Regions from separate parts of the Micromonospora sp. HB375 genome, predicted to be linked through region 1. Evidence: riboswitches for the same ligand, from Rfam matches in the RefSeq annotation. Region 1 holds a riboswitch; the other holds the start of a gene.
The links. A riboswitch is a leader RNA that binds a small molecule or an ion and turns the genes downstream of it on or off. The one in region 1 is predicted to bind thiamine pyrophosphate.
Positions count from the first base shown of each region.

Region 1 (10,637 bases):
GGCGCGCCGCCGGGTGCGCGCCCGCCACGGGGGTGGAGGATGCGCGATCTCCGGTACGAGATGACTGCTTCCCTGGCCGCCGCCGACCTGGTGGAACCGGACCGCCGGGACGCGGTCGCCGGGCTGTGCGCCGAGCTGGCCGAGCGGTGGTGCGCCGAACTGGGGCACACCCCGGCGGTCCGCTCCGGCGAGATCGGCGAACTGGCGGCCGGCGAGCCGGCGGCCGGCTGGGCGCCCGACCCGCACGCCCAGCGGGCCTGGTGAGGTGCCCGGCCGGGCTCACGCCTCCACTTCGGAGCGGTCGCCCGCCCAGAGCGTGTGGAACGAGCCGTCCCGGTCCACCCGGTGGTAGGTGTGCGCGCCGAAGTTGTCCCGCAGCCCCTGGATCAGCGCGGCCGGCAGCCGCTGCGCCCGCAGCGCGTCGAAGTAGGCCAGCGACGACCCGAAGGCCGGTGCCGGCACGCCCGCCCGGGCCGCGTCGGCCACCACCCGTCGCCAGGCCGGTACGCCGGCGCTGACCCGCTCGGCGAACCACGGCGCGACGAGCAGCGTCGCCAGGTCCGGCTCCGCGTCGTACGCCTCGCGGATGCGGTCCAGGAAACCGGCCCGGATGATGCAGCCACCCCGCCAGATGGTGGCCGTGCCGCCGAGGTCGATGTTCCAGTCGTATTCCCGGCTGCCGGCGCGGATGTGGTCGAAGCCCTGCGCGTACGCGACGATCTTGCTGGCCAGCAGCGCGCGGCGCACGTCCTCGACGAACGTCTCCCGGTCGTCCACCTGCCACTTCTCGCCCGCGTCGGCGAACACCCGGCGGGCGGCCTCGCGCTGGCCGGCGTGCCCGGACAGCGACCGGGCGAACGTGGCCTCGGCGATGCCGGTGATCGGAATGCCCAGGTCGAGCGCGCTCTGCACGGTCCAGCGGCCGGTGCCCTTCTGCTCGGCCTGGTCGAGCACCACGTCGACGAACGCCTGACCGGTTGCCGCGTCGGTGTGGCCGAGCACGTCGGCGGTGATCTCGATGAGGAACGACCCCAGCTCGCCGCCGTTCCACTCCCGGAAGATCTCCGCGATCTCCGCCGGGCTCGCCGACAGACCGGCCCGCAACAGGTCGTACGCCTCGGCGATGAGCTGCATGTCGGCGTACTCGATGCCGTTGTGCACCATCTTCACGAAGTGGCCCGCGCCGTCCGGCCCGACGTGCCGGCAGCAGGGCTCGCCGTCCACGTGCGCGGCGATCTTGGAGAAGATCGGCCCCAGCTTCTGGTACGACTCGGCCGACCCGCCGGGCATGATGCTCGGGCCGAGCAGCGCGCCCTCCTCGCCGCCGGACACGCCGGTGCCGACGAAGTGCAGCCCGTGCGCGCGCAGCGCCTCCTCCCGGCGGCGGGTGTCGGCGAAGTGCGCGTTGCCGCAGTCGACGACGATGTCGCCCTCCTCCAGCAGCGGGACCAGCTCGTCGATCACCGCGTCGGTCGGGGCGCCGGCCTTCACCATCACGATCACCGCGCGGGGCCGCTCCAGCGAGCCGACGAAGTCCGCGAGCGACTCCGACGGCACGAACGTGCCCTCGTCGCCGTGCTCGGCGACCAGGCTGCGGGTACGTTCCGGCGACCGGTTGTGCACCGCCACGGCGAAGCCGTTGCGGGCCAGGTTCCGGGCCAGGTTGCGGCCCATCACCGCCAGACCGGTGACCCCGATCTGCGCCGTCGCCTGCTCTGCCATGCGTACCGCCACCTCTCGTCCGTACTGCCGTGCTGCGACCGTATCGCGGCCGTCGAGGATGTGGGCGACGGTGTCCACAGGGTGTGACCGGTGGGTGGCCGTACGTCCCTCGGCTTAATTCGGCTGCGGGACTCGTCGGTGGCGGGATAGCGTTGCCGCATGCGTATGTGACGCCCCACCTCCGAGCCCGGTCCACCGCCGCGAGTGCCGTGGACCCGTCCTGCTCCGGGCGTCCGCATCCTTCCCCGCCACCGTCGGTCGCGGTGTCTGTCGCGATCGGAATGCGCCGGAGTCCTCGCTCGGCGCGTCCCGGTCGGCGCGCCCGCACGACAGGAGGCCCGCGAATGCCCGCGAAGCGCAATCCGAAGAAGTCCCGCAAACAGTCCTCGCCGCAGGTGACCGCGCCGGCGCTCGACGCGCTCACCGCGCCGCCCGCAGTGGTGCTCCCGACGGAGCCGGTGGCGTCCGCCGTGTCCCTGGACGCGGCGCCGCATTCGGCGTCACCGGAGACTCCGGTCCTGCTCAGCGCGCCCGCGACGCCGCCCCGATCCGGCCCACCGGCAGGGCGGCAGGCCCGGGTCACCGGGCGCAGCCAGCGCGCCGGCCAGACCCGCTTCTACGCGTTCCGCCGGAGCTGACCGGCAGGCCGGTTCCCGTCGCCCGCTGCCCGGGCAGGCCCCTCATCCGGGTCCTTGCCCGGGCAGCGTTTCTCCTTCCCGCCGCTCGCCCCCACCGCCGGTGTCCCTAGAGATCTTGGAAGATTTCGGCCCCTATAGGGACCATTTCCTACCAAGATCTTCCCCGACGTCGGTCGATCATGAAGTTGGCGGCGACAAAACGGGCAACCCGTGCCGTCAACTTCATGATCAACGGGGCGGGGCGGGGCGGGGTGCGGCGGGGCAGGGCGAGGGGGGGTCAGCCGATCAGGGGGCGGAAGGTGCCCAGGGCGATGCTTGTCGCCAGAGCGGCGGCGGCCAGGAGGGCCGCTCCCACGACCAGCAGCGTGTCCGCGCCGGTGAAGCGCTGCGGGCGGGCCACGGTGCGCGGCGTACCCGCGTCGAAGCCCCGGGCGTCCATCGCGACGGCGAGCCGTGTACCGCGCCGGATCGCGCCCACCAACAGCGTGAACGCGGTCGACCCGAACAGCCGCAGCTTCGCCACCGGATTGCGGCCGGCGTCCACGCCACGGGCCCGCCGGGCCATGCTGATCATCCGCCACTCCTGCTCCAGCAGCGGCACCATCCGGAACGCGGCCAGCGCGCCGATGGCGAACCGGGCGGGCGCCTTCGCGTTCTGGATCAGCGCGTCGGCCAGGTCGGTCGGGTCGGTGGTGGCGAACACGACGATGCCGGGCAGCGCCACCGCGAGCATCCGCAGCACCAGGCCCAGCGCCGTGACGAGCACCCCTTCGGTGACCAGGACCGGCCCGGCCTGGAGCAGCACCGGGCCGGAACGGTCGGCCGCGAAGAGCACGAGCGTGACCAGGATGCCGACGGCACCGGCGAGCAGCGGCCAGGCGCGGCGGGCCAGCACCCGGTAGCGGACGCCGAACAGCGGCAGCACCGCGAGTTCGACGGCGATGGCGACGGCCGGGGCCACCGGATCGAGCGTCGCCACCAGGATCAGCGTGAACACCATCGCGGCGGCCAGCTTCGCCACCGGGTTGCGCCGGGCCAGCGGAGCGCCCGGGGCGGCGACCGGTTCGACGTTGATCACGAGGACGCCCCCAGGGTGAGCGTCCGGTCGGCCAGCGCGGCCACGAAGTCCTCGTCGTGGGTCACCGCCACCACGCCGTGCCCGGCGTTGCGCAGCTCGGCGAGCAGGTCGATCAGTTCCAGCCACGTGCGCCGGTCCTGGCCGAACGTGGGCTCGTCGCAGATCAGCAGGCGGGGCGCGGTGGCCAGGGCCGTCGCCACGCTCAGCCGCCGCGCCTCGCCACCCGAGAGGGTGTACGGGTTGGCGCCGGCCAGCCGGTCCAGCCGCAGCCGCTCCAGCAGTGCGTCCACTGTAGCGCTGACCGCTGCCTCGGGCTGCCCGGTGCGGCGCGGGCCGAGCGCCAGCTCGTCGCGGACGGTGGCGGTGACGAACTGGTGTTCCGGGTCCTGGAACACCGAGCCGATCCGGCGTACCAGCGCGGGCGCCCGCCAGCGGTGCGGGGGAGTGCGCGCGTCCCGCCCGGCCAGTTCCGCCGACGCGGTGACGCCGCCCGTGCCGGGTTTCAGCAGGCCGCCCAGGAGCAGCGCCAGCGTGGACTTGCCGGCCCCGTTGGGGCCGAGGACGGCGAGCGCCTCGCCGGCGCGTACCCGAAGATCGGTGGGGTCGAGCCGAGGCGGCAGGCCGAGCCGCTCCGCGGTGAGCAGCACGTCGCCGGGCGGCGTGGTGGCGTGCCGGGGTGGCGTGACGTGGCCGGGTACCCAGACCCCGGCGGCGGCCAGCGCGTCGCCGTGCGCGGCGAAGACCGCAGCGGGCGGCCCGTCGGCGCGCACCCCGCCGCCCGGTTCCAGCACCACCACGCGGTCGACCAGCGGCAGCGCCTCGGTGACCCGGTGCTCCACCAGGACCATCGTGGTGTCCGTGTCGAGCGCGTCCGCGACGGCCCGGCGGATCAGCGCGGCGCCGGCCGGGTCGAGGTTGGCGGTGGGCTCGTCGAGCAGCAGCAGTCCGGGGCGCAGCGCGAGCGTGCCGGCCAGGGCGAGCCGCTGCTGCTCACCGCCGCTGAGCGCGGCGGTCGGCCGGTCCCGGGGGTACGGGAAGCCGACCCGGCGCAGCGCCTCGTCGACGCGGGGCCAGATCTCCCCGGCGGGTACGCCCCGGTTCTCCAGCCCGAACGCGACGTCGTCACCGGAGCGGGCCATGACGAGCTGGGTTTGCGGATCCTGGAACAGGATGCCGACGCGCTCGCGGGCCTTGCGCGGGTCCAGCCCGTCGATCTCGACGGTGCCCTCCTGCTCGCCGGAGTCCTCCGGCAGCAGCCCGGCCAGCGCCGCCAGCAGCGTGCTCTTACCGGCGCCGGAGGGTCCGAGCAGCAGCACCCGCTCGCCGCTCTCCACCCGAAGATCCACCCCGCGCAGAGCCCAGCGTTTCCGTCCCCCGTGCCGCCACCCGAACCCCCGCAGCACCACCCCGCTCACCGCCCACCACCCCCTCTCCCGGCCCAGCCTGCGTGATCAAGGAGTTCGCGTCCGGAAAACCGTGCCCGGCGGACGCAAACTCCTTGATCACCGGGGCGGGGCGAGGCGAGGCGAGCCTCAGACCAGGGCGCGGTCGCGGCCGGCGGGGAAGCGGTCCAGGACGCCGGTGTTCGCCAGCGCGCGGGTGAGGGCCACCGCACCCAGGCCGGCCACCAGCAGACAGCTGAGCACGCCGAACGCGATGTAGGGCAGCCGGAACGTCGTCCAGCTCGTGCCGGGGTACCAGTAGAGAGCGTCGAACAGCGTGGCGAAGAGGCCGCCGCACGCGCCGGCGAGCGCCGCCGTGAGCGGCCGGTGGAGGCGGTACCGGGTGGCCGCGAAGACCGCCTCGACGCCCAGGCCCTGCACCGCGCCCTGGAGGATCGCCATCGCACCGTAGGGGGAGCCGAGCAGCACCGAGACGGCCGAGGCGACGGTCTCGGTGAGCAGCGCCGCCCCCGGCTTGCGGACGATGAGCGCGCTCAGCACGGCCGGGATGAGCCAGACGCCGTACATGACCGACTGGAGCGGGGCGAAGAAGGCGAACGGCCCGTCGCTGCCCTTCCAGAGGATGTTCCAGAGCTGGAACACGACGCCGAAGGTGACGGCGATGACCGAGGCGACGACGATGTCGACGGTACGCCAGCGGTTGCTGTCGGTGTGGTTCACGGTTGGCTCCCAGTTCGTCGAGGTGAACCAGGAGAAGACGCACGCCGCGCCCGGTGGTCACCGGACGGCGACGCGGCTGGAGGTCGACCGAACTCCCTGCGCTGGCATTACCCAGATCAGGTTCGAGGGTCTGCGGGCACCGGCCCGCACTCTCAGCGCTGTGCGCTCCCCTGTCGGATGTGAAGTTGTCTCGTCGCAGACGCTAGCACCGACCACGGGCCCCGGCCCAGCAGGGCGAGTGTCGGTATGGTGGCGATCATGCTGGTGGATGCGCGGGGACTGACGTTCGAGGTACGCGCCGGTGGCCCCGAGGGCGGTGACCCGGTCCTGCTGCTGCACGGCTTCCCGCAGCACTCCGGCGAGTGGGACGCGGTCACGCCCGCGCTGCACGCCGCCGGGCTGCGCACGTACGCGCTCGACCAGCGCGGCTACTCGCCCGGCGCGCGGCCGGCGGACGTCGGGGCGTACCGGATTCCGGAGCTGGTGGCCGACGCGGCCGGCGTGCTGGATTCCCTCGGGGTGACCCGCGCCCACCTGGTCGGCCACGACTGGGGCGCGATCGTGGCGTGGGGTCTGGCGGCGGCGCACCCGGAGCGGGTGCGGACGCTGACCGCGGTGTCGGTGCCGCACCCGGCCGCGATGGGGCACGCGCTCGCCACCGACCCGCGGCAGAAGGTCAAGTCCGCGTACATAGCGTTGTTCCGTAAGCCCGGTACGGCGGAAAAGGTGCTGCTGGCGTGGAACGCCGCCACGCTGCGCAAGCTGCTCAGCGGCGTGGGCGACGCCGGCGCGGTGGCCCGGTACGCCGAGCCGATGCGCGAGCCGGGGGCGTTGACGGCGGCGCTGAACTGGTATCGCGCGATGACCGGGGCGGACATGAAGGCGGTCGCCCCGGTCGGGGTGCCCACCACGTTCGTCTGGAGCGACAAGGACGTGGCGATCGGCCGGACGGCCGCGCAGGCGTGCGCCGCGCACGTCACAGGTGACTACCGGTTCGTGACGCTGCCCGGCGTCAGCCACTGGATCCCGGACGAGGCGCCCGGCCCGCTGGCCGAGGCGATCCTCGCCCGGTGCGCAGGAACGGAGGAGGCATGACGGTGAGCGCCGAGGCGTACCTGGCGGTGGTGACCGAGACGATCGGCCGGGTCGCCGCCGAGCAGCGGCGCAACGTGGCCGACGCGGCCGACCTGATCGCAGCGGCGCTGCGCGCCGATGGTGTGGTGCACGCGTTCGGCACCGGGCACTCCGAGGCGCTGGCCATGGAGATCGCCGGTCGGGCCGGCGGGCTGGTGCCCACGAACCGGATCGCGTTGCGTGACCTGGTGCTGGTCGGCGGCGATCCGGCCGACGTGCTCGGCCCGAAGCTGGAACGCGACCCGGCGGTGGCGCACCGCCTCTACGAGCTGGCGCCGATCCGGCCGCAGGACGTGTTCGTGCTCGCCTCGAACTCGGGCGTGAACGGGGCGATGGTCGAGTTCGCGTCCATCGTGAAGGAACGCGGGCACGGGCTGGTGGCGATCACGTCGGCGCAGCACTCGGCCCGGATGACGTCGCGGCACCCGTCCGGCCGCAAGCTCGCCGACTTCGCCGACGTGGTGCTGGACAACGGCGCCCCGTACGGCGACGCCACGCTGCCGCTGCCGGGCGGCGGCGCGGTGGGCGCGGTCTCGTCGATCACCGCGGCGCTGCTCGCCCAGCAGATCGTCGCCGAGGTGGTGGCCCGGCTGGTCGCGGCGGGGGAGCGTCCGCCGGTCTACCTGTCCGCGAACATCACCGGCGGCGACGAGCACAACGCCGAGCTGGAGGCACGGTACGCGGGGCGGATCCGCCGCGGTTCCTGAACCGGTTTCGTGATCATCCGTACGGGGCACAGGCGGTCCTGCCGGTGGGCGTTCACCCGCCGGCCGTGCCGTCTCCCGGGGAGGTCCGCGAGTGTCGAAGGAATCCGAGAAGCAGCGCTGGCAGCGCAACTTCGCCGATCTGTTGCAGGAGCTGCGCGTCGCGCAGACCGGCGTGCAGATCCTGTTCGCCTTCCTGCTGACGCTGCCGTTCAGCGCCGGGTTCGACCGGACCACCGAGTTCCAGCGTGACATCTACATCCTGGCGCTGCTGACCGCCGCCGCGTCCGCCGCGATGATCATTTCTCCGGTCGCGTTCCACCGGGCGCTGTTCCGCCAGGGCCGCAAGCCGGAACTGGTCCGCTTCGCCCACCGGATGGCCACCGGCGGCCTGTTCTTCATGCTGATCGCGATGGTCAGCTCGGTCCTGCTGGTCTCCGACTTCGTGCTGGACCGGCCGATCGCGTTCCTGCTCAGCGCGCTCACCGGCCTCTGGTTCCTGATCTTCTGGGCGATCCTGCCGTTCAGCCGCCGCAACTGGGGCGACGACGACATCGACGACGAGGACGACGACCCGCAGACGCTCACCGGCGGCTGACCGTCCGCCAAATCGGACGTGCACGCGGCGCTACCCCTGGGTAACACCCGGGGGTAGCGTCGTTTTCGTCGAGCGCGTCGACGCAGCCGGACCGACGAGGAGGCAGCCGTGACCACGACACAGAACAGCCGGCCCGAGTCCCCCGACGGCGCGGAGCCGCTGCCCGGAGAGGCGGGCCAGGTCACCGAGAAGGAGGCCCGCCAGGTCGCCGAGGCGGCCCGCGAGTCGGCCTGGGACCGGCCCAGCTTCGGCAAGGAACTTTTCCTCGGCCGGTTCCGGCTCGACCTGATCGACCCGTGGCCCCGCCCCGACCCGGCCGAGGTGGCCCGTGCCGACGAGTTCCTCGGCTCGCTGCGGGCGTACCTGGGGTCCGAGGTGGACGGTGAGGCGATCGAGCGGGACGCGCGCATCCCCGACGAGGTGTTCCACGGACTGGCCGGGCTGGGCGCGTTCGGCATGAAGATCGACCGCAAGTACGGCGGACTGGGGCTGAGCAACCTGCACTACTGCCGGGCGCTGATGCTCGTCGGCTCGGTGAGCCCGGCGGTCAGCGCGCTGCTCTCCGCGCACCAGTCGATCGGCGTGCCGCAGCCGCTGAAGATGTTCGGCACGCCCGAGCAGAAGGACCGGTTCCTGCCTCGGCTCGCCGCCGGTGAGGTCTCCGCGTTCCTGCTCACCGAGCCGGACGTCGGCTCCGACCCGGCCCGGCTCGCCACCACCGCCGAGCCGACGGCGGACGGCACCGGCTACCGGCTCAACGGGGTGAAACTCTGGGCCACCAACGGCACGCTCGCCACCCTGCTCGTGGTGATGGCCCGGGTGCCGGCCGGCGAGGGGCGGCGCGGCGGCATCACCGCGTTCGTGGTGGAGGGCGACAGCGACGGCATCACCGTCGAGCGGCGCAACTCCTTCGTCGGGCTGCGCGGCCTGGAGAACAGCCTCACCCGCTTCCACGACGTGTTCGTGCCGGCCGAGAACGTGATCGGCGGCGAGGGCAAGGGCCTGAAGATCGCGCTGACCACGTTGAACACCGGCCGTCTCTCGCTGCCGGCGATGTGCGTGGGCGCCGGGAAGTGGGCGCTGAACGTGGCCCGGGAGTGGGCGGCGGACCGGGTCCAGTGGGGCCGACCGGTGGCCGAGCACGAGGCGGTGGCGAAGAAACTGTCGTTCATCGCCGCCACCACGTACGGCATGGAGTCCATGCTCGACCTGTCCTGCATGCTCGCCGACGACGACCGCAACGACATCCGGATCGAGGCGGCGCTGGTCAAGCTCTACGCCAGCGAGATGGCGTGGCGGATCGCCGACGAGCTGATCCAGATCCGCGGCGGACGCGGGTACGAGACGGCCGACTCGCTCGCCGCCCGGGGCGAACGGCCCGCCGCCGTCGAGCAGCTCCTGCGTGACCTGCGGATCAACCGGATCTTCGAGGGCTCCACCGAGATCATGCACCTGCTGATCGCCCGCGAGGCGGTCGACGCGCACCTGTCGGTGGCAGGCGACATCATCGACCCGGACGCCGGGCTGGGCCGCAAGGCGAAGGCGGGCGCGCGGGCCGGCGCCTTCTACGCGAAGTGGCTGCCCACGCTCGCTGTCGGCAAGGGGCAGACGCCCGGGGCGTACCAGGAGTTCGGGCCGCTGGCCGGGCACCTGCGCCACGTCGAGCGGACCTCCCGCAAGCTGGCCCGGTCGACGTTCTACGCGATGTCCCGGTGGCAGGGGAAGATGGAGCGTAAGCAGGCGTTCCTCGGCCGGGTGGTGGACATCGGCGCGGAGCTGTTCGCGATGAGCGCGGTCTGCGTCCGGGCCTACGCCGAGCGGGACGCGCACCCGGAGAACGTCGAGCTGGCCGACCTGTTCTGCCGTCAGGCGCGGCTGCGCGTCGACGAGCTGTTCACCGGCCTGTGGTCGAACACCGACTCGGTCGACGTGGCCGCCGCCAAGCGGATCGTCGCCGGCCGGTACGCCTCGCTGGAGGACGGCGTCCTCACGCCGCCCGCCGACCTGCCGTGGGTGGCGCGCTGGGAACCGGGGCCGTCCACCGCCGAGGACGTGCGCCGCCGCATCCCGCCGGCCGGCTGACCAACCGCTACGCCTCGGCGCGCCCGCGCGGCGGTCGTCGTCCGCCGGTGCGGTGCCGGGTTCCGGCGTGCTGCGCCTGCGGACGGCGTCGCCCGTCGGTCCACGCGGGCGACTGCCCGGCCGCGCAGGAACTTCGGCCGCGCCCCACCGGTCTCCGTTCCCGAACCGGGGGAGCGAGCTGGTGTCGCGGCGTGGCCCGGGCCCGTGGCCGTGGTGCCGGACCTGCGGCGTGCCGTCGGACCGGCGGTCCTCAGGCGGGGCCAGCGACCCGTTACGCGGTGTCACGTGGTGCCAGAGGAAGGACTCTGTTTTTGGCGTTATGCCTCTCGGTCATAAATATGACTGAGAGGCATAACGCCGAGAAGTGCATCAGCCGGGAGCCGGGAGCCGGTCCGTCAGCGGCCGCCGCGCAGCCCCAGCCCGCGCAGCTCCAGCGCGGCGAGCGCGTCGACAGTCGCGTCGTCGCCGCGCCGCCACGCCTCGGCGACGTCCGGCGCGATCCGGTTCAGCTTCGACAGCGGCTGACCGGCCAGCGCGCGCAGCGCCAGCAGGTCCCGG
Region 1 is NZ_JAGGJO010000001.1:5,523,883-5,534,519, reverse strand. It holds gene J3R08_RS24340 (thioredoxin reductase) at 40-264, shown strand; gene gndA (NADP-dependent phosphogluconate dehydrogenase) at 280-1,722, opposite strand; gene J3R08_RS24330 (hypothetical protein) at 2,067-2,360, shown strand; gene J3R08_RS24325 (energy-coupling factor transporter transmembrane protein EcfT) at 2,638-3,438, opposite strand; gene J3R08_RS24320 (ABC transporter ATP-binding protein) at 3,435-4,853, opposite strand; gene J3R08_RS24315 (ECF transporter S component) at 4,971-5,561, opposite strand; TPP riboswitch at 5,637-5,743, opposite strand; gene J3R08_RS24310 (alpha/beta fold hydrolase) at 5,820-6,656, shown strand; gene J3R08_RS24305 (sugar isomerase domain-containing protein) at 6,653-7,402, shown strand; gene J3R08_RS24300 (DUF6328 family protein) at 7,494-7,997, shown strand; gene J3R08_RS24295 (acyl-CoA dehydrogenase family protein) at 8,106-10,079, shown strand; gene J3R08_RS24290 (hypothetical protein) at 10,475-10,637, opposite strand, start outside.

Region 2 (10,637 bases), 680 kb from region 1:
CACGAGCGGCTGATGCTGGCCAACCTGGCCACCGCGCTGTTCCAGCACGGCAAGATCCAGACCACCGAGACGAAGGCCCGGCGGCTGCGTCCGCTGGCCGAGCAGCTCATCACCAAGGCCAAGCGCGGCGACCTCGCCTCGCGTCGCCGGGTGCTGGGCGTCGTCAAGGACAAGGACGTGGTCTACGCCCTGTTCGACCAGATCGCGCCCCGGTACGCCAACCGCAACGGTGGCTACACCCGGATCGTGAAGACCGGTCCGCGCAAGGGTGACGCCGCTCCGATGGCGATCATCGAGCTGGTGGAGGAGCTTCAGGTCGCCGAGCCGAAGGCGAACAAGAAGACCGCCGCCCGCAAGGCCGCGCAGCAGGACAAGGTCGAGGCCCTGGCCCCGGCCGAGGAGAAGCCGCGCTCCAGCGAGGGCGACCAGGACGCCGAGGCCCCGGTCTCCGCGTCGGGTGACACCGCCGCCGCCCGTGAGGACAGCGACGAGGCCACCGAGAACGACAAGGCCTGAGATCAGGCTCGACCGGGCCCGGCATCCCCTCGGGGGTGCCGGGCCCGTCGCCGTCGACAGGAGGTACGAGGTGGACGAGCGGATCCGGCTTCGGCTGGACGTCTCGTACGACGGCACGGACTTCTCCGGCTGGGCGCCCCAGCCGACCCGGCGCACCGTGGCCGGCGTGCTCATGCAGACGCTGGACCTGGTGCTCGGCGCGGGCACGGCGACCGGCCTGACGGTGGCCGGGCGTACCGACGCCGGGGTGCACGCCACCGGGCAGGTCTGCCACCTCGACCTGCCCGCCGCGGTGTGGCGGGAGCACGAGGGGCGGCTGCTGCGCCGGCTGGCCCGGCTCCTCCCGCCGGATGTGCGGGTACGCGCCATGACCGAGGTGCCGGCCGACTTCGACGCCCGCTTCTCGGCCACGTTCCGGCGTTACGAGTACCGGGTCACCGACGCCCCGTGGGGCGCCGAGCCGCTGCGCCGCCGGGACACCCTGGCCTGGCCGAAGCCGCTGGACCTCGCGGCGCTGAACGCCGCCGCGGCCGGGCTGGTGGGCGAGCACGACTTCGCCGCGTACTGCCGGCGCAAGGAGAACGCCACCACGCTGCGCGAGGTGACCCGGCTGGACTGGCGGCGCGACCCGGACGGGATCCTGGTCGCCACCGTGCAGGCCGACGCGTTCTGCCAGAACATGGTGCGCAGCCTGGTCGGGGCGATGCTGGTGGCCGGTGACGGGCGGCGGCCGGTGCAGTGGCCGGCCGGCCTGCTGACCCGGCGTGAGCGCTCCAGCGAGGTGACTGTGGCGCCCGCGCACGGCCTCGCCCTGGTCGCTGTGGGCTACCCGGCCGACCCGGCCGAGTACGCCCGCCGCGCCGATCTGACCCGCCGGTTGCGGGTGCCGGTGGCCGAGGGCTGACCGGAGGTCAGTCGGTGCCCCGCTGACCGGCGCTGTCCCCGGCCGACTCCGCGTCGGGCTGCCCGGCCGTTCCGGCCGCCGCACGACGGTCCAGCACAGCCCGGTTGAGGTGCAGTTCGACCATGTCGTACATGATCTCGCGGGCGGCTGCGTCGTCGCTGGGGATGCGTTCCCCGTCGGCGCGCGTGACCAGGCAGTAGGCGACGTAGTGTCCGCGTACCTGCCAGGCGACCCGGGCCGCGGCCTTCTCCACCACCTCGGTGTCGTCGCCCGCCGCCATGCCACGGAACCGTCCCTGGCGCGCGTCGAGCAGCGGCCGGATGCGGTCGCGTACCCGCTGGGCGGTGGCCACGTCGGTGAGGTTGAACAGACCGGCGGTGATCAGGTGGTCGCCGTCGGGGGAGCGGAGCGTGCCCCGCACGACCTGGTTGCAGCCGAGCCGGACCAGCAGGTCGGCGATCTCGCCGGTGGCCGCGACCTGACACTTCGTACTGGCCTGGGTCTTGAGCACCCGGTACGCCGGCTTTCCGTCGGTGAGCACCAGGTCCTTGGTCGGGAAGACCTCCTTGGCGGTGAGCGTCGCCTGGTCGGTGTCCCGGGAGTCCAGGTCGGTGCCGCCGGCCGGGGTGCTCGACTCGCTCGGCTGCGGGGTCGGCTGGCCGGCGGACGGCGTGGCCGTCCGCTCGTCCAGCAGCGCCGCGACGGCGAGCCCGGTGAGCGAGAGCAGCAGCAGTACGGCGGCGCCACCGACGAGCGCCTGCCAGAACCGGCTGCCGCCGTTGCGGCGGTCGGCGCGCCGGGCCCGGGGCAGTTCGGAGACGTCGCCGGCGCGGGCGGTCGGGTTGGCGGGGATCGGCACCGTCGGCCGGTTCGTCGCCGCCGGTACGGGCGCGGGCATGGGTGGCGCGGGCTGCGGCACCGGGGACGGCTCCCGTGGTGGCGCGGGCCGTCCCGGTGTCGGCGCCGGGGCCGGTGGCGCCGGAGCGGGTGCGCGGGTGTCGTCCGCCACCGCCTGCCCGTCGGGGTCGTCCTGCCCGGCCGCGCCGGCCGGCGGCAGCGCCGGTTGCGGGCGCGGCGGCGGGGGCAGCGACGGCGTGGGGAACCGGGAGCGTGACGGACCCGCGGGCGGCGGCGTCGTGGCTGCGGGCCCGTGCGGGGCCGACCCGGGCTTCGGGTACTCCAGGAAGGCGTCCTCATCGGACTCGTACCGGTACACCATGTGGCATAGAGTAGGACTGATTGTCCCTTTCAGGGGTAATATCGGGAAAATCTGGCGGAGTGGCGTCCGGCTCCGCCTCTGACACCGTTGCCGGAACCGCCCCGGCCCGGTGCGAGAATGCCTGCGTGACCGGCGACCACTACTTCACCGCTGAGCCCTCGGGCCCGGCCCGCCCGCGCGAGGTCGAGTTCACAGTCGCCGGGCGCGACTACACGCTCGGCTCGGCCGGTGGCGTCTTCTCCGCCGACCGGCTCGACCCCGGCACCGCCGTGCTGCTGCGCAAGGCCGACCTGCCGGCCGCCGACGTCACCGGCGCGCTGCTCGACATCGGCTGCGGCTTCGGCCCGATCACCTGCGTCCTCGCCACTGTCGCGCCGGAGGCCACCGTCTGGGCCGTGGACGTCAACGAGCGGGCCCGCGCCCTCACCACCGCCAACGCGGCAAGGGTCGGCGCCGCCGACCGGGTACGCGCCGTCGCGCCCGACGAGCTGCCGGACGACGTCACCTTCACCCAGATCTGGTCCAACCCGCCCATCCACATCGGCAAACCGGAACTGCACGGCCTGCTGCTGCGCTGGCTGCCCCGGCTCGCCCCGGACGGCGTGGCCTGGCTCGTCGTCGCCCGGCACCTCGGCGGCGACTCGCTGCACCGCTGGCTGGTCGAGCAGGGCTGGTCCGTCGAGCGGCACGCCAGCCAGAAGGGCTACCGGGTGCTGCGCGTCACCCGGTAATCCGGTGTCGTCCAGCGGCCCGGCTCGGGCAGGATGCCCGCGTGGGATACGTGGACGTGGCAGCGGTCGGGCACATCCTCCCGGACGGGCGTGAGCTGTTCAGCGACGTCTCGTTCCGGGTCGGTGAGGGTGCCAAGGTGGCGCTGGTCGGCCCGAACGGCGCCGGCAAGACCACGCTGCTGCGGATGGTCGCCGGTGACCTGCCGGTGAAGACCGGCGCGATCGCGCGCTCCGGCGGGCTGGGCGTGATGCGGCAGTTCATCGGCATGATCGGCGACGAGTCCACGCTCGCCGACCTGGCGCTCTCCCTCGCCCCGCCCGCGCTGCGCGACGCCGGGCGGCGGCTCGCCGAGACCGAGGCGGCCATGCGGGCGGCCGAGGTCCGCGGCAAGTACAGCTCCGCCGCCGCCAAGGCCCAGCTCGCGTACGCCGAGGCGCTCGCCGCCTGGGGAGAGACCGGCGGTTACGACGCGGAGGTCCTCTTCGACACCGTCGCCACCATCGTGCTGGACCTGCCGTGGGACAGCGCCCGAGACCGGCCGGTGCGCACGCTCTCCGGCGGCCAGCAGAAACGCTTCGCGCTGGAACTGCTGCTGCGCGGCCCGGACGAGGTGCTGCTGCTCGACGAGCCGGACAACTTCCTCGACGTACCCGGCAAACGCTGGCTGGAGGGGCGGCTGCGCGAGTCGGCCAAGTCCGTGCTGTACGTCTCACACGACCGGGAACTGCTGGCCCAGACCGCCGACCGGGTCGTCGCGGTGGAGGGCGGCAGCGCCTGGGTGCACCCGGGCGGCTTCGCGAGCTGGCACGACGCCCGGGTCGCCCGGCACGCCCGCCTCGACGAGCTGCGCAAACGCTGGGACGAGGAGCACCAGAAGCTGCGCGAGCTGATGCTGATGTACAAGCAGAAGGCCGCGTACAACGACGGGATGGCGTCCCGCTACCAGGCCGCGCAGACCCGGCTGCGCAAGTTCGAGGAGGCCGGGCCGCCGCCCGTACCCCCGAAGGACCAGGACATCCGGATGCGCCTGACCGGCGGGCGGACCGGCAAGCGCGCGGTCATCGCCGAGCAGTTGGAGCTGGACGGCCTGACGTACCCGTTCGACCTGGAACTCTGGTACGGCGACCGGGTCGCGGTGCTCGGCGCGAACGGCACCGGCAAGTCGCACTTCCTGCGCCTGCTGGCCCGCGGCGGCACCGACCCGGAGCCCGGCAACACCCCGGTCGACGGCGCCGCCGCGCTCGCGCCGGTCGCGCACGGCGGCGTGGTCCGGCTCGGCGCGCGGGTGCGGCCCGGGCACTTCTCGCAGACCCACGACCGCCCCGAGCTGATGGCGAAGACGCTGGTCGAGGTGCTGTGGCGCGGCGACGAGCACCGGACCGGCATGGACCGGCACGCGGCCATGGCGGCGCTGTCCCGGTACGAGCTGGCCGGGCAGGGCGACCAGCGGTTCGGCACGCTCTCCGGCGGTCAGCAGGCCCGCTTCCTGGTGCTGCTGCTGGAACTGTCCGGGGCGACGCTGCTGCTGCTCGACGAACCCACCGACAACCTCGACCTGGCCTCGGCCGAGGCGCTGGAGGCCGGGCTGACCGCGTTCGAGGGAACTGTCGTCGCGGTCACCCACGACAGGTGGTTCACCCGTACCTTCGACCGGTTCGTGCTGTTCCGCGGCGACGGTGACGTGGTGGAGACGCCGGAGCCGGTCTGGGACGTGGCCTGAGCCGCTCCCCGGGTGGGCCCCGGGGAGCGGGCATAGGGTGGATCTCGTGAGTGAGATGACCTATCGCCGGCTGGGCGACTCCGGGCTCGTGGTGTCAGTGGTCGGCATCGGCTGCAACAACTTCGGCCGCAAACTCGACCTCGACGGCACCCGGGCGGTGGTCGACGCCGCCCTCGACGCCGGGATCAACTTCTTCGACACCGCCGACATCTACGGCGAGCCGCAGGGCGCCTCCGAGGAACTGCTCGGCCAGGCGCTCAAAGGCCGCCGCGACGACGTGGTGGTGGCCACCAAGTTCGGCATGGACATGCACGGCGCGAACGGGCCGGACCACGACGCCCGGGGCGCCCGCCGCTACATCGCCCGCGCCGTCGAGGCGTCGCTGCGCCGGCTCGGCACCGACCACATCGACCTGTACCAGATGCACGAGCCCGACCCGGGCACCCCGATCGACGAGACGCTCGCCGCGCTCGACGACCTGGTGACCGCCGGCAAGGTGCGCTACCTGGGCAACTCCAACTTCGCCGGCTGGCAGATCGCCGACGCCGACTGGACCGCGTCGTCGCAGGGGCGTACCCGGTTCATCTCCGCGCAGAACCACTACTCGCTGGTGGAACGCGGGGTGGAGGCCGAGGTGATCCCGGCGTGCGAGCGGTTCGGCCTCGGCATGCTGCCGTTCTTCCCGCTGGCCAACGGGCTGCTCACCGGCAAGTACAAGCGCGGCGAAGCACCACCGGCCGGTAGCCGGCTGGCCGGCGGCGGCCGGTACGCCGAGCGGCTGGCCGCCGCGCGCTGGGACGTCATCGAGGCGATCGATGCGTACGCGGCCGAGCGCGGCATCAGCATGCTGCACGTGGCCATCGGCGGCCTGGCGGCCCGTCCCGCGGTGACGTCCGTGATCGCCGGCGCCACCACTCCCGACCAGGTGAAGGCGAACGCCGAAGCCGGCACGTGGCAGCCGTCCGACGAGGACCTGGCCGCCTTGGACGCCATCCTCTGACTGTCCGCGCTCGCGCGCTCGGGCTTGCACGTCGGGCGTGTGCTGGCGCGCTCGGGCTTGCACGCCGGTGCCTGTGCTGGCGCGCTCGGGCCTGCACGTCGGGCGTGTGCTGGCGCGCTCGGGCCTGCACGTCGGGGCGTGTGCTCGTGTGTCGGGTGTGTGCGTCGGGGCGTGTGCTCACCCGTTTGGGCCTGCGCACACCGGGCTGCCCGCGCGCTCAGCTCACCCACGCGTTCGGCTCCGCCCGCACGTGGACTGTGCGCCCTCGGTTGGGGGCGCGCCCGCGCGGCCTGCGCCCCATCAAGGCTCGCCCACGCGTCAGGCACCCATAGCGTGCCACCCACAGGCAGCGCTCACGACGAGTGGAACACCATGGGTGTCATAAGGGCCTTGAGACACCCATGGCGTTCCACTCGGGGCTGGATCTGGCGACGAGTGGAACGCGATGGGTGTTTGCGGGCGGGCCTCTGACGCCCGTAAGTGTCTCGGGCGGCTCGACGGGTGGCGAGCCGGGGACCAACGGGTGGCGGGCGGCGAGCCGGGGGCCCGGTGGGTGGTAGGTGGCGAAATGGGGGCCAGCGGTGACGTGTGGCGGGCCGGGGGCGTAGCGGGGTGAGGCTCGTGGCGGCGGGCACGGATCAGTGGTTCGCCTCGGTGGCACGACGTTCTGCCAAGGCCTGGCGTACCAGGGCCACTGTGGCGTCGGGCCGGCGTAGCACGTCGTCGGCGGTGAAGCGGAGCACGAGCCACCCGGCCGCGCGCAGCGCGTTCAGGCGAGCCACGTCCCGGCGGAAGTGAGCCCGTTCGCGGTGGTGGTCGCGGTCGTACTCGACCGCGATGCGGAGCGCCGGCCAGGCCAGGTCCACCCGGGCCACGAAGCGTCCACCGGCGCGTACCTCGTGCTGGGCGGTGAGCGGGCCGAGGCCGGCGTCGAGCAGGAGCAGCCGCAGGCGAGTCTCCATCGGGGACTCGCTCAACGGCTCGGCCAGCGCCAGCACCTCGCGCAACAGCGGAGCGCCCGGCCAGCCCGGCCGGGCGGCGGCGTAGGCCCGCAGGGCGGGCAGCTTCACGGCCCGGCGACGCAGCAGCGCCTCGACGGCGACCAACGCCTCGGCGAGTGAGCCCTGCCGGCCCAGGTCGAACGCCGTGCGAAGGGGCGTGGTGACCGGCAGCCCGCCGACGAGGGTGCGGTCCCGCTCCGGCAGCGGTGACCGGACCAACCGCAACCGTGGGTGCGGTCGCAGCCGCGCAGCAGTCGGCAACAGTACTGTCACCGGCGCGTCGCGGGGGAGCACGTCCGCGCCGAACAACCACGCGGCGCTGCGCCCTGCCAGCACGACACCCGGCGGCAGGCGCAACGCCACCGCCTCGCACCACATCCGGTGGTCGTCGGCGCGGTACCCGTCCCGGTGCACGTACACGTCCGGCAGCAGGCGGATCCAGGTCTGCCCGCGCAGCATCGTCCAGGTGAGTAGCCCTTCGGAGACGGCACGGCTGCCCCGGAACGGCAGGATCTCCAGGCGGCGCGGAACACGGGCGGGAACGGACACCCAGGCAGCGTGTCGTGACGGGACGGTCACCCGCTGCCCCGATCCGGCGGACGGCTGGTTCCTGGGAAAAACCTCACCCGGGCTTCCGTACGGGCGGGAGGCGTCGTACGGTAGGCCGCAAGTGACCCACGGGAGCCCGGTGCGGACCGGGCTGAGAGGGGGGCTGGGAGCCCCCGACCGTCGAACCTGATCCGGGTAATGCCGGCGCAGGGAGGAGCGTTGCCGTGCTGTCCCTGGGACGACTGCATCTCATCACCGACACCCGGCCGGGGCGTGACCCGCTCGCCGTGTTGCGTGCCGCACTGCCCGTGGCGGGCGCAGACCTCGTCGTGCAGGTGCGCGTGGAGGACGACGCCACCGACCGGGAGGCGTACGAGCTGGCCCGGCTGGTGGTCGACGCCTGCCGGCCGTACGGCGCACAGTGCCTGGTCAACGACCGGCTGCACGTGGCGCTCGCGGTGGACGCCGCCGGTGGCCACGTCGGCGCGGACGACCTGCCGGTGCGTGCCGCGCGCCGGGTGCTCGGCCCGGACGCGGTGCTCGGCGCGACCGCCCGCGAACCGGTGACCGCCCGGGCCGCGGTGGACGCGGGCGCGAGCTACCTGGGCGTGGGCCCGTGCCACGTCACCACCACCAAGTCCGGCCTGCCGGAACCGATCGGCCCCGAGGGGATACGCGCGGTCGCGACGGCGGTGTCGGTGCCGGTGATCGCGATCGGCGGGGTGACCGCCGCGAGCGTGCCGGCGCTGCGGGCCGCCGGGGCGTACGGGGTGGCGGTGGTCGGCGCGCTCAGCGGGGCAGCCGACCCCGCGCACGCCACCGCCGAGCTGCTGCGGGCCCTGACGTGTTAACAGGGGGCCCTTCCTCCACCGGAGGCGTTAACAGGGGGCCCTTCCTTAACGACGTGGCGGTGGTGGGGGGCGGGCCTGTCGGGTGGGCGATCGCGTGGCGGTGCGCGCAGCGTGGACTGCGCGTGGTGGTGCACGACGACCGGCCTGGGTCGGGCGCGTCGTCGGTGGCCGCCGGGATGCTGTCGCCGGTCGCCGAGGCGTACTTCGGTGAGCACGAACTCACCGCGCTGCTCGTCGAGTCCGCCGCCCGCTGGCCCGGTTTCGCGGCCGAGCTGGCCGAGGCGAGCGGCGTCGACATCGGCTACCGCACCGAGGGCACGCTCGTCGTCGGGCTCACTGCCGACGACCTGGCCGAGGCGAGGCGGCTGTGGTCGTACCAGCAGGGCCTGGAACTGCCGATCACGCCGCTGCGTCCCTCGGAGCTGCGCGACCGCGAGCCGGCGTTGGCGCCGCGCGTGCGCGGCGGCGCTGTCGCGCCCGGCGACCACCAGGTCGACCCGCGGCGGCTGGTCGTCGCGCTGCGCACGGCCGCCGAGCGCGCCGGCGTGGAGCTGCGCCCGGCGCGCGTCGGCGCGCTGTCCGAGGTGGACGCGCGGGTCACTGTGGTCGCGGCCGGCTGCGGCGCGGCTGCGCTGACCGGCCTGCCGGTCCGGCCGGTGAAGGGCCAGGTGCTGCGGCTGCGCGCGCCGGGTGGCGGTCCGCCGGGCTTCCGGCACGTGATCCGGGGGTACGCGGACAGCGAGCCGGTCTACCTGGTGCCCCGGGACAGCGGCGAGGTCGTGGTCGGGGCGACGGTCGAGGAGCGCGCGGACACCGCTGTCACCGCCGGTGGCGTGCTGACACTGCTGCGCGCCGCCACGGAGCTGGTGCCGGAACTCGTCGAGTACGAGCTGGTGGAGGCAGTCGCCGGGCTGCGCCCCGGTACGCCGGACAACGCGCCGATCATCGGGCCGCTGCCCGGGCAGCCGGGTGTGCTCGCCGCGACCGGACATCACCGGCACGGCATCGTGCTCACCCCGGTCACCGCCGACCTGGTCACCGAGCTGATCGTCACCGGCGAGCCGGATCCCGCGCTCGCCCCCTTCACCCCGGACCGCTTCGGGAAGGAGCGCACGTGGAACTGATCGTCAACGGCACCGGCCGGACGCTGCCCGAGGGCGTCACCGTCGCCGAGGTGGTCCGCACCGTCACCGACCGGGAGCGCGGGCTCGCCGTGGCGGTGAACGGCGAGGTGGTGCCGCGCGGCGGCTGGTCGGCGAGCGTCCTGCGCGACGGCGACCGGGTCGAGGTGCTCAGCGCCACCCAGGGCGGGTGAGCAGGATGTCCACGCTTGAGATCGGCGGGGTCGGGTTCGGCTCCCGGCTCATCCTGGGCACCGGTGGCGCGGCGAACCTGCACGTGCTGGAGGCGGCGATCCGTGCCTCCGGCACCGAGCTGGTGACGTTGGCGCTGCGCCGGGTGGACACCACACCCGGCGGGTCGGGTGGCCTGCTCGACCTGGTGGAGCGGTGCGGCGTACGGCTGCTGCCGAACACGGCCGGCTGCCGTACCGCTGTGGAGGCGGTGAAGACGGCGCACCTGGCCCGGGAGGCGTTCGACACCGACTGGGTGAAGCTTGAGGTGATCGGCGACGAGCGCACGCTCCTGCCCGACGGGGTGGAGCTGCTGCGCGCCGCCGAGGAGCTGGTCGCGGACGGGTTCACCGTGCTGCCGTACACGTCGGACGATCCGGTGCTCGCGCGGCGGCTGGCCGACGTGGGCTGCGCGGCGGTGATGCCGGCCGGGTCGCCGATCGGCTCCGGGCTGGGCATCGGCAACCCGCACCACATCCGGCTGATCCGACAGGCGGTCGACGTGCCGGTGGTGCTCGACGCGGGCATCGGCACCGCCTCCGACGCCGCCCTCGCCATGGAGCTGGGCTGCGACGCGGTGCTGCTCGCCAGCGCCGTGACCCGGGCCGCCGACCCGGTCGCGATGGCCACGGCGATGCGCCAGGCGGTCGAGGCCGGCCGCCTGGCGTACGGCGCCGGCCGCATCACCCGCCGCTTCCACGCCCTGCCGTCCACCCCCGACGAGGGACGGCCCGACCTGTGACCGCCTCACGCGTAGCGGATCTTGGTACGGAGGCGCCCCCCGAGGGGCGGC
Region 2 is NZ_JAGGJO010000001.1:6,207,656-6,218,292, reverse strand. It holds gene rplQ (50S ribosomal protein L17) at 1-516, shown strand, start outside; gene truA (tRNA pseudouridine(38-40) synthase TruA) at 587-1,420, shown strand; gene J3R08_RS27510 (hypothetical protein) at 1,428-2,639, opposite strand; gene J3R08_RS27505 (class I SAM-dependent methyltransferase) at 2,765-3,370, shown strand; gene J3R08_RS27500 (ABC-F family ATP-binding cassette domain-containing protein) at 3,412-5,091, shown strand; gene J3R08_RS27495 (aldo/keto reductase) at 5,129-6,091, shown strand; gene J3R08_RS27490 (DUF559 domain-containing protein) at 6,730-7,641, opposite strand; TPP riboswitch at 7,760-7,871, shown strand; gene thiE (thiamine phosphate synthase) at 7,866-8,492, shown strand; gene thiO (glycine oxidase ThiO) at 8,486-9,616, shown strand; gene thiS (sulfur carrier protein ThiS) at 9,607-9,807, shown strand; gene J3R08_RS27470 (thiazole synthase) at 9,813-10,586, shown strand.
Region 2: it holds a riboswitch for thiamine pyrophosphate, as region 1 does, so the genes downstream of both, thiE (thiamine phosphate synthase) here and J3R08_RS24315 (ECF transporter S component) in region 1, are expected to answer to the same signal.